Regions from separate parts of the Mesorhizobium sp. Cs1321R2N1 genome, predicted to be linked through region 1. Evidence: predicted binding sites of a transcription regulator. Region 1 holds the regulator's gene; the other holds the start of a gene.

Region 1 (5,070 bases):
GCGCACCGCATCTCGACCTCGCTGTTCGCGCCGGCAACGACAATCTCCGCGACCATCGCCAATGAATTCACCGAAGCCGTCGGCGACCTCTATACGTCCTCGCTGGTAGCGCTTGGCCTGATCCTGTTCGTCATCACTTTCCTCATCCTTGCCATCGCACGCTACATGCTGATGCGCATCGACGCCCGCACCGGAGCCTGACCGATGTCGACAGCCTCGTCGCTTCACAGCCGCCGCAAGACCAGAAACTCGGTGATGATGACGCTGTGCGTCGCCGCCGCGGGCATCGGGCTTGCCTGGCTGGCACTGATCCTCGGCGCATTGGTCTACAAAGGCGCAGCCGGGCTCTCCCTTGATGTGTTTACGCAGATGACGCCGCCCCCCGGCGATGCCGGCGGCCTGCTGAACGCTATCTATGGCAGCGTGGTGATGACGGTCATCGCCGTTATCGTCGGCACGCCAATCGGTGTTCTGGCCGGCACCTACATGGCCGAATACGGCCGCTTCTCGAAACTCACCACCGTGGTGCGCTTCATCAACGACATTCTGCTATCGGCGCCGTCGATCATCATTGGCCTGTTTGTCTACGAATTGATGGTGCGGCCGATGGGGCATTTCTCGGCGATCGCCGGCGCCGTCGCGCTGGCCATCCTGGTCATCCCCGTGGTCGTGCGCACCACCGAGGACATGCTCAACCTGGTGCCGAACGCCTTGCGCGAAGCCGGCACCGCGATCGGCGCGCCGCGCTGGGTGGTCATCAAATCAGTGGCTTATCGTGCAGCACTTTCCGGCATCGTCACCGGCATATTGCTGTCGATCGCCCGCATCTCCGGCGAGACGGCGCCGCTGCTCTTCACCGCGCTCAACAACCAGTTCTGGTCGAGCAATCTCAACGCGCCGATGGCCAGCCTGCCGGTCACCATCTTCCAGTTCGCTCTCAGCCCCTATGAGGAATGGCAGCAACTGGCCTGGACCGGCGCACTCATAATCACATTGACGGTTCTCGCGCTCAGCATCTTTGCGCGCAGCCTGACCGGACGCAGAGAGGACAAATGAGCCAGATGTTGTCTCCAGACATGACGATTGCCACCGAGGCAGCCGCCAAGGCGAAGATCGAGGTCAAGAACCTCAATTTCTACTACGGCCAGTCGAAGGCGCTGAAGGACATCACGTTGTCGCTGCCCGAGCGCAGCGTGACGGCCTTCATCGGACCGTCGGGTTGCGGAAAGTCGACGCTGCTGCGCGTCTTCAACCGCATCTACGAACTCTACCCCAAGCAGACCGCCGAGGGCCAGGTGCTGCTCGACGGCCAGAACGTTCTCGACCGTTCGCAGGATCTCAACCTGCTGCGGACCAAGATCGGCATGGTGTTCCAGAAGCCGACGCCGTTCCCGATGTCGATCTATGAGAACATCGCTTTCGGTGTCAGGCTCTATGAGAAGATCAGCAAGGCCGAGATGGACGGCCGTGTCGAGCAGGCGCTGAAGCGCGCCGCATTGTGGACCGAGGTCAAGGACAAGCTGAACGCCAGCGGCCTCAGCCTGTCGGGCGGCCAGCAGCAGCGTCTTTGCATCGCCCGCACCGTGGCGGTGAAGCCGGAGGTCATCCTGCTCGACGAGCCGGCCTCGGCGCTCGATCCGCTGTCGACCGCCAAGATCGAGGAACTGATCGACGAGTTGCAGGCCGACTACACGATCGTCATCGTCACCCACAATATGCAGCAGGCGGCGCGCGTGTCACGCCAGACGGCTTTCATGTATCTGGGCGAACTGGTCGAATTCGACAAGACCGAGAAGATCTTCACGTCGCCTCGCGAGAAGCGCACGCAGGACTACATCACCGGCCGCTTCGGCTGATATCACGCATACGAGGACCAGGATCATGGCCGAACATACAGTCGCAGCCTTCGACGAGGATCTCGGACAGATCAGCAGGCTGATCAGCGACATGGGCGATCTCGCCGGCACGATGGTCGGCGGCGCCACCAAGGCGCTGCTGAATTCCGACAACGCGCTGGCACAGCGCGTCGTCTCCGACGACGCCATCATGGACGCGCGCCAGCGCGAGCTCGACGACCGAGCCATCACCCTCATCGCCAAGCGTCAGCCGATGGCCGACGATCTGCGTCATGTCGTCGGCTCGATCCGGATGGCGGGCGATCTCGAGCGCATCGGCGACCTTGCCAAGAACATTGCCAAGCGCGTCGGCTCCGTCGGCCTCTCCGCCACGCCACGCGACCTGTCGCATTCGATCGACTCCATGGCGCAGCTGGTGCTGATCCAGGTGCAGGGCGTGGTCGAGGAATATGCGGCCGGCGATGCCGCCGCACTCGCCAAGCTCAGGAATGACGACGAACGCATCGATGTCAAATACACATCGGTGTTCCGCGAACTCCTGACCTACATGATGGAAGACCCGCGCAACATCACGGCTTGCACGCATCTTTTGTTCTGCGCCAAGAATCTCGAACGCATCGGCGACCACGTGACCAACATTGCCGAGAATGCATATTATGTGCTGACCGGCACGCAACTGCCCGCCAACCGTCCGAAGCAGGACGAGACGGCGATGTCGGTGCCGGCGGCTTGACGGCAGGGATGATCAATCGATGATCGCGCCACGCATCATGGTGGTGGAGGACGAGGAGCCGCTCGGCGTGCTCCTCCGCTACAATCTGGAATCGGAAGGCTACCAGGTCGAGGTGGTGACACGCGGCGACGAAGCCGAGATCCGCCTCCAGGAGAACGTGCCCGACCTCCTGGTGCTCGACTGGATGGTGCCGGCGGTTTCCGGCATCGAACTCTGTCGGCGCCTGCGAATGCGGCCCGAGACCGAGAGGCTGCCGATCATCATGCTGACGGCGCGCGGCGAGGAGAGCGACCGCGTGCGCGGCCTCTCGACCGGTGCCGACGACTATCTGGTCAAGCCGTTCTCGACACCGGAATTCATGGCCCGGGTCAAGGCGCTGCTGCGCCGCGCCAAGCCGGAAGTGCTGTCCAGCGTGCTCAAGGTCGGCGACATCGTGCTCGACCGGGAATCGCACCGGGTCTATCGCAAGAAGAGCGAGATCCGGCTCGGGCCGACCGAGTTTCGCCTGCTGGAATTCATGATGCGCCATCCCGGCCGCGTGTTCTCGCGCAGCCAGTTGCTCGACAATGTCTGGGGCGAGACGATCTATATCGATGAACGCACCGTGGACGTGCATGTCGGCCGGCTGCGCAAGGCGGTTAACAATGGCCGTATGCCGGACGTGATCCGCACCATTCGCGGCGCTGGCTACGCGATCCGCGAAGACTGAAATCAGGCTACATTCTTGCCCGGAACGCCGGGCTTCGCCAGCACGCCCGGCGCGAAAATCTCCTGGTCCACGAAGGTCAATGCGCGCATAGCGCAACCTTCGCGGATGAGCGGCAGCTCGTTCGGCTCGGTGTCGAAGGAAATCGATTCCGAATGCTGGCCGCCGGCGGTCTGGGCGATGGCCTCGCGCAAGGCCGGCTCGATCAGGTCGAAGGCGGCGGCGCTGACGCCGACCATGGCGACGGGTGCGGGATCGATCAGCGCGAACAGGCTGCCCAGTCCATAGCCCAGCGCCTCGCCGGCCTTGCGATAGGCTTCGCGCTCCGGTCCGTCTTTCTCCCTTGCCGTCGCGGCGAGTGTCCGCATCTGCGCATCGCTGACATCTGCGACCGGTTCGGCGTCCTCGCCAAGCTGCCTGGCGTTGCGCCAGATGGCGTAGTTGCCGGCATAGGCCTCGACGCAGCCGCGCCGCCCGCAGCGGCAGAGCGCGCCTCCCGGGCGATGGATCATGTGGCCGAACTCGCCTCCCGATGAATGCGTGCCGGTGAACAGCTCGCCCTTCAGCACCAGGCCCATGCCGATGCCGTGCGAGAGCAGGATGGCGATGAAGTCGTCGCGGTAGCGTTCGGGGTCGCGCCAGCGCAGCGCCACCGCCATCATGTTGCAGTCGTTCTCCATGGTGGCGGGGATGCCGAACTCGGCTTCAAGTATGTCGGCGAAGGGAATGTCCGTCTGCGGCGTGATCGGCGACCACAGCATCGCACGCGCCTCGGTGTCAGTGATGCCCTGGATCGCCAGCGCGATGCGGGCAATACTGCGGACGTCGAGATCGGGGTCCTCGAGGCGCCGCCGCACTATTGCCGTGCATTCGCCGATCAGCGCCTCGCGCGACATGGTCAGCGTGTCCAGCCGGCGCTGTTCCTCGGCGACCACCTGGCCGGCATAATCGATGACGGCGACGGACAGGAAATTCAGCGACAGCACCACGGTCATCACAGCCGCGGCCTCGGGGTTGAGGCCAAGGCCAACCTGCGGCCGGCCGCGTTTCAATGAGCCGGCCTCGTTCGGCTTGCCTTCGGTCAGGATACCCTCGCCGATCAGGTCGGCTGATATCGCCGATATGGTCGAGTGGCTGAGGCCGGTGGTGGCGGCGATCTCGGTGCGCGAGGGCTGACCACCCTGACGCACGGCTGCAATCACCATGGCGCGGTTGCGCCGGCGCAGATCGTCGTGGCGGATTCCGACCGACATGTTTACCACATCCTCCCGTCGCCGCGGTTCTTGACACCCCTTCGAACATCTCCGGCAACGGGTCGAATACTGGCAGAAGCGGCAGGAGCTGTCATTTATTTATTGCGGGACCCGAAAAAAGGTACACGGCACCTCAAAATCCATCAGAATCGATGTTGACAGTGTTCCGACGATGGACCAGTGTTTTTTCGAGGCTCGAAAAAATGGAGCCTTTGTGCCGGCCTTCGGGCCAGTTTGGTCGCGCCATACGCGGCGCAGGGAGGATATATCATGACGAGATTCACAGTCGCCATCCTGGCGGGTGTCGCCATGTCGCTGACGCTGGCGTCGGTGGCGCAGGCGAAGGACAAGGTCATCGGCGTTTCGTGGTCGAATTTCCAGGAAGAGCGCTGGAAGACCGACGAGGCCGCCATGAAGAAGGCGATCGAGGCCGCGGGCGACAAGTACATTTCCGCCGATGCGCAGTCCAATCCCGGCAAGCAGCTGACCGATGTCGAAAGCCTGATTTCGCAGGGCGCCAAT
Region 2 (5,070 bases), on a different contig from region 1:
TCTATCTCGACGAGGTCATCCTCGACGACCATGGCGGCCACATGTTCGTCTGCTCGGACACCGATTACTGCGGGAAGCGGCGTGAAGAGGGCCATCGCGGTCACCTTGCTCCCGAAACCCATCTTGCCCCAGAAAACTTGGAGCCGGCGCAATGACCGACGAACCGCTGCTGCGCGTCTCGGCGCTCTCCAAGTTCTACGGTTCGCGGGTCGGCTGCGACAACGTCAGCTTCGACCTGTGGCCGGGCGAAGTCCTGGCTGTCGTCGGTGAATCCGGTTCCGGCAAGACGACGCTGCTCAACTGCCTGTCGACGCGGCTGCTGCCCTCCTCCGGCACCGCCAGCTACCGCATGCGCGACGGCCAGTTTCGCGAGCTCTACCGCATGAGCGAGGCCGAGCGCCGTTTCCTGATGCGCACCGACTGGGGCTTTGTCCACCAGAACCCGGCTGATGGCCTGCGCATGACCGTGTCTGCCGGCGCCAATGTCGGCGAGCGTCTGATGGCGGTCGGCGACCGCCATTACGGCAAGATCCGCGCCACGGCGGTCGACTGGCTGTCGCGCGTCGAGATCGAGGAAGACCGCATCGACGACGAACCCCGCGCCTTTTCCGGCGGCATGCGCCAGCGCCTGCAGATCGCCCGCAATCTCGTCACCGGGCCACGGCTGGTGTTCATGGATGAGCCGACCGGCGGCCTCGACGTTTCCGTGCAGGCGCGCCTGCTCGACCTGTTGCGCGGCCTGGTCACCGACCTTGGCCTTGCCGCGATCGTCGTCACCCACGACCTCGCCGTGGCGCGGCTTCTGTCACAGCGCATGATGGTGATGAAGGACGGCCGCGTCGTCGAAAGCGGCCTCACCGACCGCGTCCTCGACGACCCGCGCGCGCCGTACACGCAATTGCTCGTTTCCTCGATTTTGCAGGTGTGATGATGGCTCGTGTACGCCCGCCGACGATTGACGATTGGAGAAATTTCTGATGCCGACGCCTCTCGTTGTCTCCGATGTCGCCAAAAGCTTCACCATGCATCTGCGCGACGGCATCAAATTGCCCGTCGTCGCGGGTGTCTCGTTCTCGATCAAGGCCGGAGAATGCACCGTGCTCGGCGGTCCGTCCGGTGCCGGCAAAAGCTCGATCCTGAAGATGCTCTACGGCAACTACGCCGTCGACGAAGGCCAGATCATCGTCACGCACGAGGATGGGTTGATCGATCTCGCCCATGCCAGCCCACGCACCGTGCTTGCCGTGCGCCGGCAAACGATCGGCTATGTCAGCCAATTCCTGCGCACCGTGCCGCGCGTCTCGGCTCTCGATGTCGTCGCCGAACCACTGGTTGAACGCGGCGAGGAGCGCGAGGCGGCCCGGGCCAAGGCACGCTCCTTGCTGGCCCAGCTCAACCTGCCGGAAAAACTCTGGATGCTGCCGCCGGCAACCTTCTCGGGCGGCGAGCAGCAGCGCGTCAACATCGCGCGCGGTTTCATCACCGAACATCCGATCCTGCTGCTCGACGAGCCGACCGCATCGCTCGACGCAACCAATCGCGACGTGGTGATCGAACTTATCGCCGCCAAGAAGGCGGCGGGCGTCGCCTTGCTTGGCATCTTCCATGACCACGAAGTGCGCGAGGCGGTGGCCGACCGCGTCATCGACGTCACCGCCTTCGCTCCGGGAAAACTCGCCGCATGACCAGGAAATTGTCGGAGACGCCGCTGATCCACCCGACAGCGGAGGTACACAACTCGACGCTCGGCCGCTGGACCGAGATCGCCGACCGCAGCCGGGTTTCGGAAAGCGAACTCGGCGACTATTCCTACATGATGCAGGACTGCGCCGTCTGGTGCGCAACGATCGGCAAGTTCGCCAACATCGCGGCCAGCGTGCGCCTCAACGCCACCAACCACCCGACATGGCGGCCGACGCTGCACCATTTCACCTACCGTGCCTCCGACTATTGGGACGACGCCGAGCACGAGAGCGAATTCTTCGCCCAGCGCCGCGCCAAACGCGTCACCATCGGCCACGACACCTGGCTCGGCCACGGCTCGACCGTCCTGCCCGGCGTCACCGCTGGCGATGGTGCTGCGGTCGGCGCTGGCGCGGTCGTCTCGAAGGACGTCGCGCCCTACACCATCGTCGCCGGCGTGCCGGCCAAACCGATCCGCGAGCGCTTCGACCGCCGCACCGCCGAGCGCTACCAGGCGCTTGCCTGGTGGGACTGGGACCATGCCAGACTGCGTGCCTCGCTCGATGATTTCCGCGAACTGTCGGCCGAGGCATTCCTGGAGAAATACGAGGGATAGAGCAGTTCCAGAAAAAGTGGGAACCGGTTTTCCGTTCGCAATTGTTGCAGGCAAGGAGATATAGCCCTCACATCGACGTCATGAGCGACTCTGTTTCATATCCTTGACACATCACCGGGGGAGGACGCGGGTGTTCCAAGGAGATCGCCATGCTCGACACCGTCAGACCCTCGCTCGCCGGATTCTTTGCCGGCTCCAATCCGACGCCGCCGGCGCATCTCGGCACGCGCTACGACGCGTCAGGCAACTTTCTCCTCGAGCCCGGCAACACGGTCGTCAGCCATCTGGTCAGCGGCTCGCCATCCGAAGCCGTGGTGCTCGCTGTGCGCGATCGGATGATGGCAATGCCGGACGCCGACCGCCTTGCCTTCACGCCTGTCTCCAGCCTGCACATGACACTCTTCCAGGGCATCATCGAATATCGCCGCCGGTTGCCTTACTGGCCACGGGACATGTCGCTCGACACCGGCATCGACGCCATGACCCGCCTCTATCTGGAGCGCCTGAAGGGTTTCCAGGGCGCCGGTCCGTTCAACATCAAGGTGCTCGAGATCGTGCCGACCGGGCTCACCGTTGCCGGCGCGACCGACGAGGATGTGCGGATCATGCGTGCATGGCGCGATGCGCTGGCCGTGCCGTTCGGCTACCGGCACCCCGATCACGACAATTACGTCTTTCACATCACCTTCGCTTATCAGATCCAGCGTCTTGCCGACGACAGGGCCGCCGCATGGCAGACGCTGTTCGACGATTGCCTGGCGCTTTTCGCGCGGCAGGCGCCGGTGATCGAGATCAAGGCCCCCGCCTTCTGCGCATTCCGCGACATGGAGTATTTCGAGGAATTGCTGGTGCTCGGCTGATCGCCGGCAGGACGTCGGCCGTCATATCTGTGGAGCGTAACAAAACTGACATGCTGGCGACACGGCAGGTTCATGTGGCTGCGTTAGGCGAGTGCCTGACGATCAATATGGACCGGACTGGAACCAGCCCATGTCAGCAAGCTCTGCCACGCTCGAAATTCGCGGTGTCAGCCGACGATTTGGCAAGAACACCGCCGTCAGCGACGTCAACATCTCGATCCCGCAGGGGCAGATGGTCGGCGTCATCGGTCGTTCGGGTGCAGGCAAGTCGACGCTTCTTCGCATGATCAACCGTCTTGTCGACCCCAGCCAGGGGTCGATTTTTTTTGACGGCGCCGAGGTCTCCCGCCTTCGCGGGTCGCCGTTGCGGCGTTGGCAGCGCGACTGCGCCATGATCTTCCAGCAGTTCAACCTGGTGCCGCGCCTCGATGTGCTCACCAACGTGCTGCTTGGCAAATTGAACCACCGTTCGACCCTGTCCAACCTTCTCGGCATGTTCTCCCGTGCCGAATGCGCCGAGGCGGTCGCCGCGCTCGAGCGGCTCGACATCGCCCGTACCGCACTTCAACCCGCCGGCACCCTGTCGGGCGGTCAGCAGCAGCGCGTCGCGATTGCCCGTGCCCTGATGCAGCAGCCCAAGGTGATCCTCGCCGACGAGCCGATCGCCTCGCTCGACCCGCTCAACGCCAAGGTGGTGATGGATTCGCTGCAGGACATCAATCTGCGCGAAGGCATCACCGTCGTCACCAACCTGCACACGCTCGATACCACCCGCACCTATTGCAACCGCATCATCGGCATGGCCGCCGGCAAGGTTGTCTTCGACGGGCCGCCCGAAGAGCTCAACCGCGAAGCGGTGCGTCTAGTCTACGGCGCCGACAGCAATGGCGGCGAGATATCGGAGGTCATCACCTCAACCAGCGTTGCCTTCAAGCAGAAGATCGCCGCATCCGCCGGACCGCTCGAACCCGCATTCCCGGGATACTGAGCCCATTACGGGCATAGCGAGCAGCCTGGATCGTCCGCCCGCGTCAAGGGCACTTGTCAAGATAAAGAACGCTGCCGGCGCGAGGCCGGAACCTACAGGAGAGATAGCAAATGTTCAGGAAGATGGTTTTCGGTGCCGTTTCGGTGCTCGCCATGGCCACCAGCATGGCCCACGCCGCCGATATGAAGGAATTTCGCGTCGGCATTCTCGGCGGCGAAAACGAAACCGACCGGCTGCGCAACTACCAGTGCCTGGCCGATCACCTGAAGACGGAATTCGGCTTCGAGAAGGTTTCGCTGTTCCCGGCCGCCGACTATGACGGCGTCATCCAGGGCCTGCTCGGCGGCACGCTCGACTTCGCCGAACTCGGCGCTTCCGGCTATGCCAGCGTCTATCTCAAGGACCCGAAGGCGGTTACCCCGATCCTCACCACCAAGCAGACCGACGGCTCGACCGGCTATTATTCCGTCGGCCTGGCGCTGAAGACCTCGGGGATCACCGACATCAAGTCGGCCAAGGGCAAGAAGCTCGGCTATGCCGACCCGGATTCGACCTCCGGCTACCTGATCCCGCTGACCCAGATTCCGAAGACCACCGGCGCCTCGAACGAAACCTTCTTCGCCTCGACCCAGTTCAATGGCGGCCACGAAAACAACGTTCTGGCCGTGCGTGACGGCAAGGTCGATGTCGCGGTCGACGATTCCTCGGGTATAGGCGACTTCAAGAACGGCTACACCTCCGGCACCTTCCACAAGGAAGTCGCCAAGGGCGCCGTCGACCCCAACGATTTCGTCGAAGTCTGGCGTTCGGGCCTGATCCCGAACGGGCCGCTCGTCGTGCGCACCGCGATCGGCGACGACATGACCGCCAAGCTGACCGCCTTCTTTACCGACCTGCCCAAGAAGGACAAGGCTTGCTTCGAA

What was found. The regulator PhoB, encoded in region 1, activates phosphate uptake and scavenging genes when phosphate is short. The targets are predictions, from matches to a motif close to TGTCATNNANCTGTCAT.
Region 2: a site for PhoB is predicted at 3,195-3,211, ahead of phnC (phosphonate ABC transporter ATP-binding protein). Genes of this name have one in related genera too.

What each region holds. Positions count from the first base shown of each region.
Region 1 is NZ_JAPYKP010000024.1:53,231-58,300, forward strand. Features, by position in the region: gene pstC (phosphate ABC transporter permease subunit PstC) at 1-201, shown strand, start outside; gene pstA (phosphate ABC transporter permease PstA) at 205-1,056, shown strand; gene pstB (phosphate ABC transporter ATP-binding protein PstB) at 1,053-1,856, shown strand; gene phoU (phosphate signaling complex protein PhoU) at 1,882-2,589, shown strand; gene phoB (phosphate regulon transcriptional regulator PhoB) at 2,609-3,298, shown strand; gene O7A61_RS09565 (ROK family protein) at 3,301-4,548, opposite strand; partial or broken gene O7A61_RS09570 (substrate-binding domain-containing protein) at 4,819-5,070, shown strand, end outside.
Region 2 is NZ_JAPYKP010000072.1:7,798-12,867, reverse strand. Features, by position in the region: gene O7A61_RS18650 (alpha-D-ribose 1-methylphosphonate 5-phosphate C-P-lyase PhnJ) at 1-155, shown strand, start outside; gene phnK (phosphonate C-P lyase system protein PhnK) at 152-928, shown strand; gene phnL (phosphonate C-P lyase system protein PhnL) at 978-1,685, shown strand; gene O7A61_RS18635 (acetyltransferase) at 1,682-2,299, shown strand; gene O7A61_RS18630 (DUF1868 domain-containing protein) at 2,449-3,159, shown strand; gene phnC (phosphonate ABC transporter ATP-binding protein) at 3,290-4,147, shown strand; gene phnD (phosphonate ABC transporter substrate-binding protein) at 4,258-5,070, shown strand, end outside.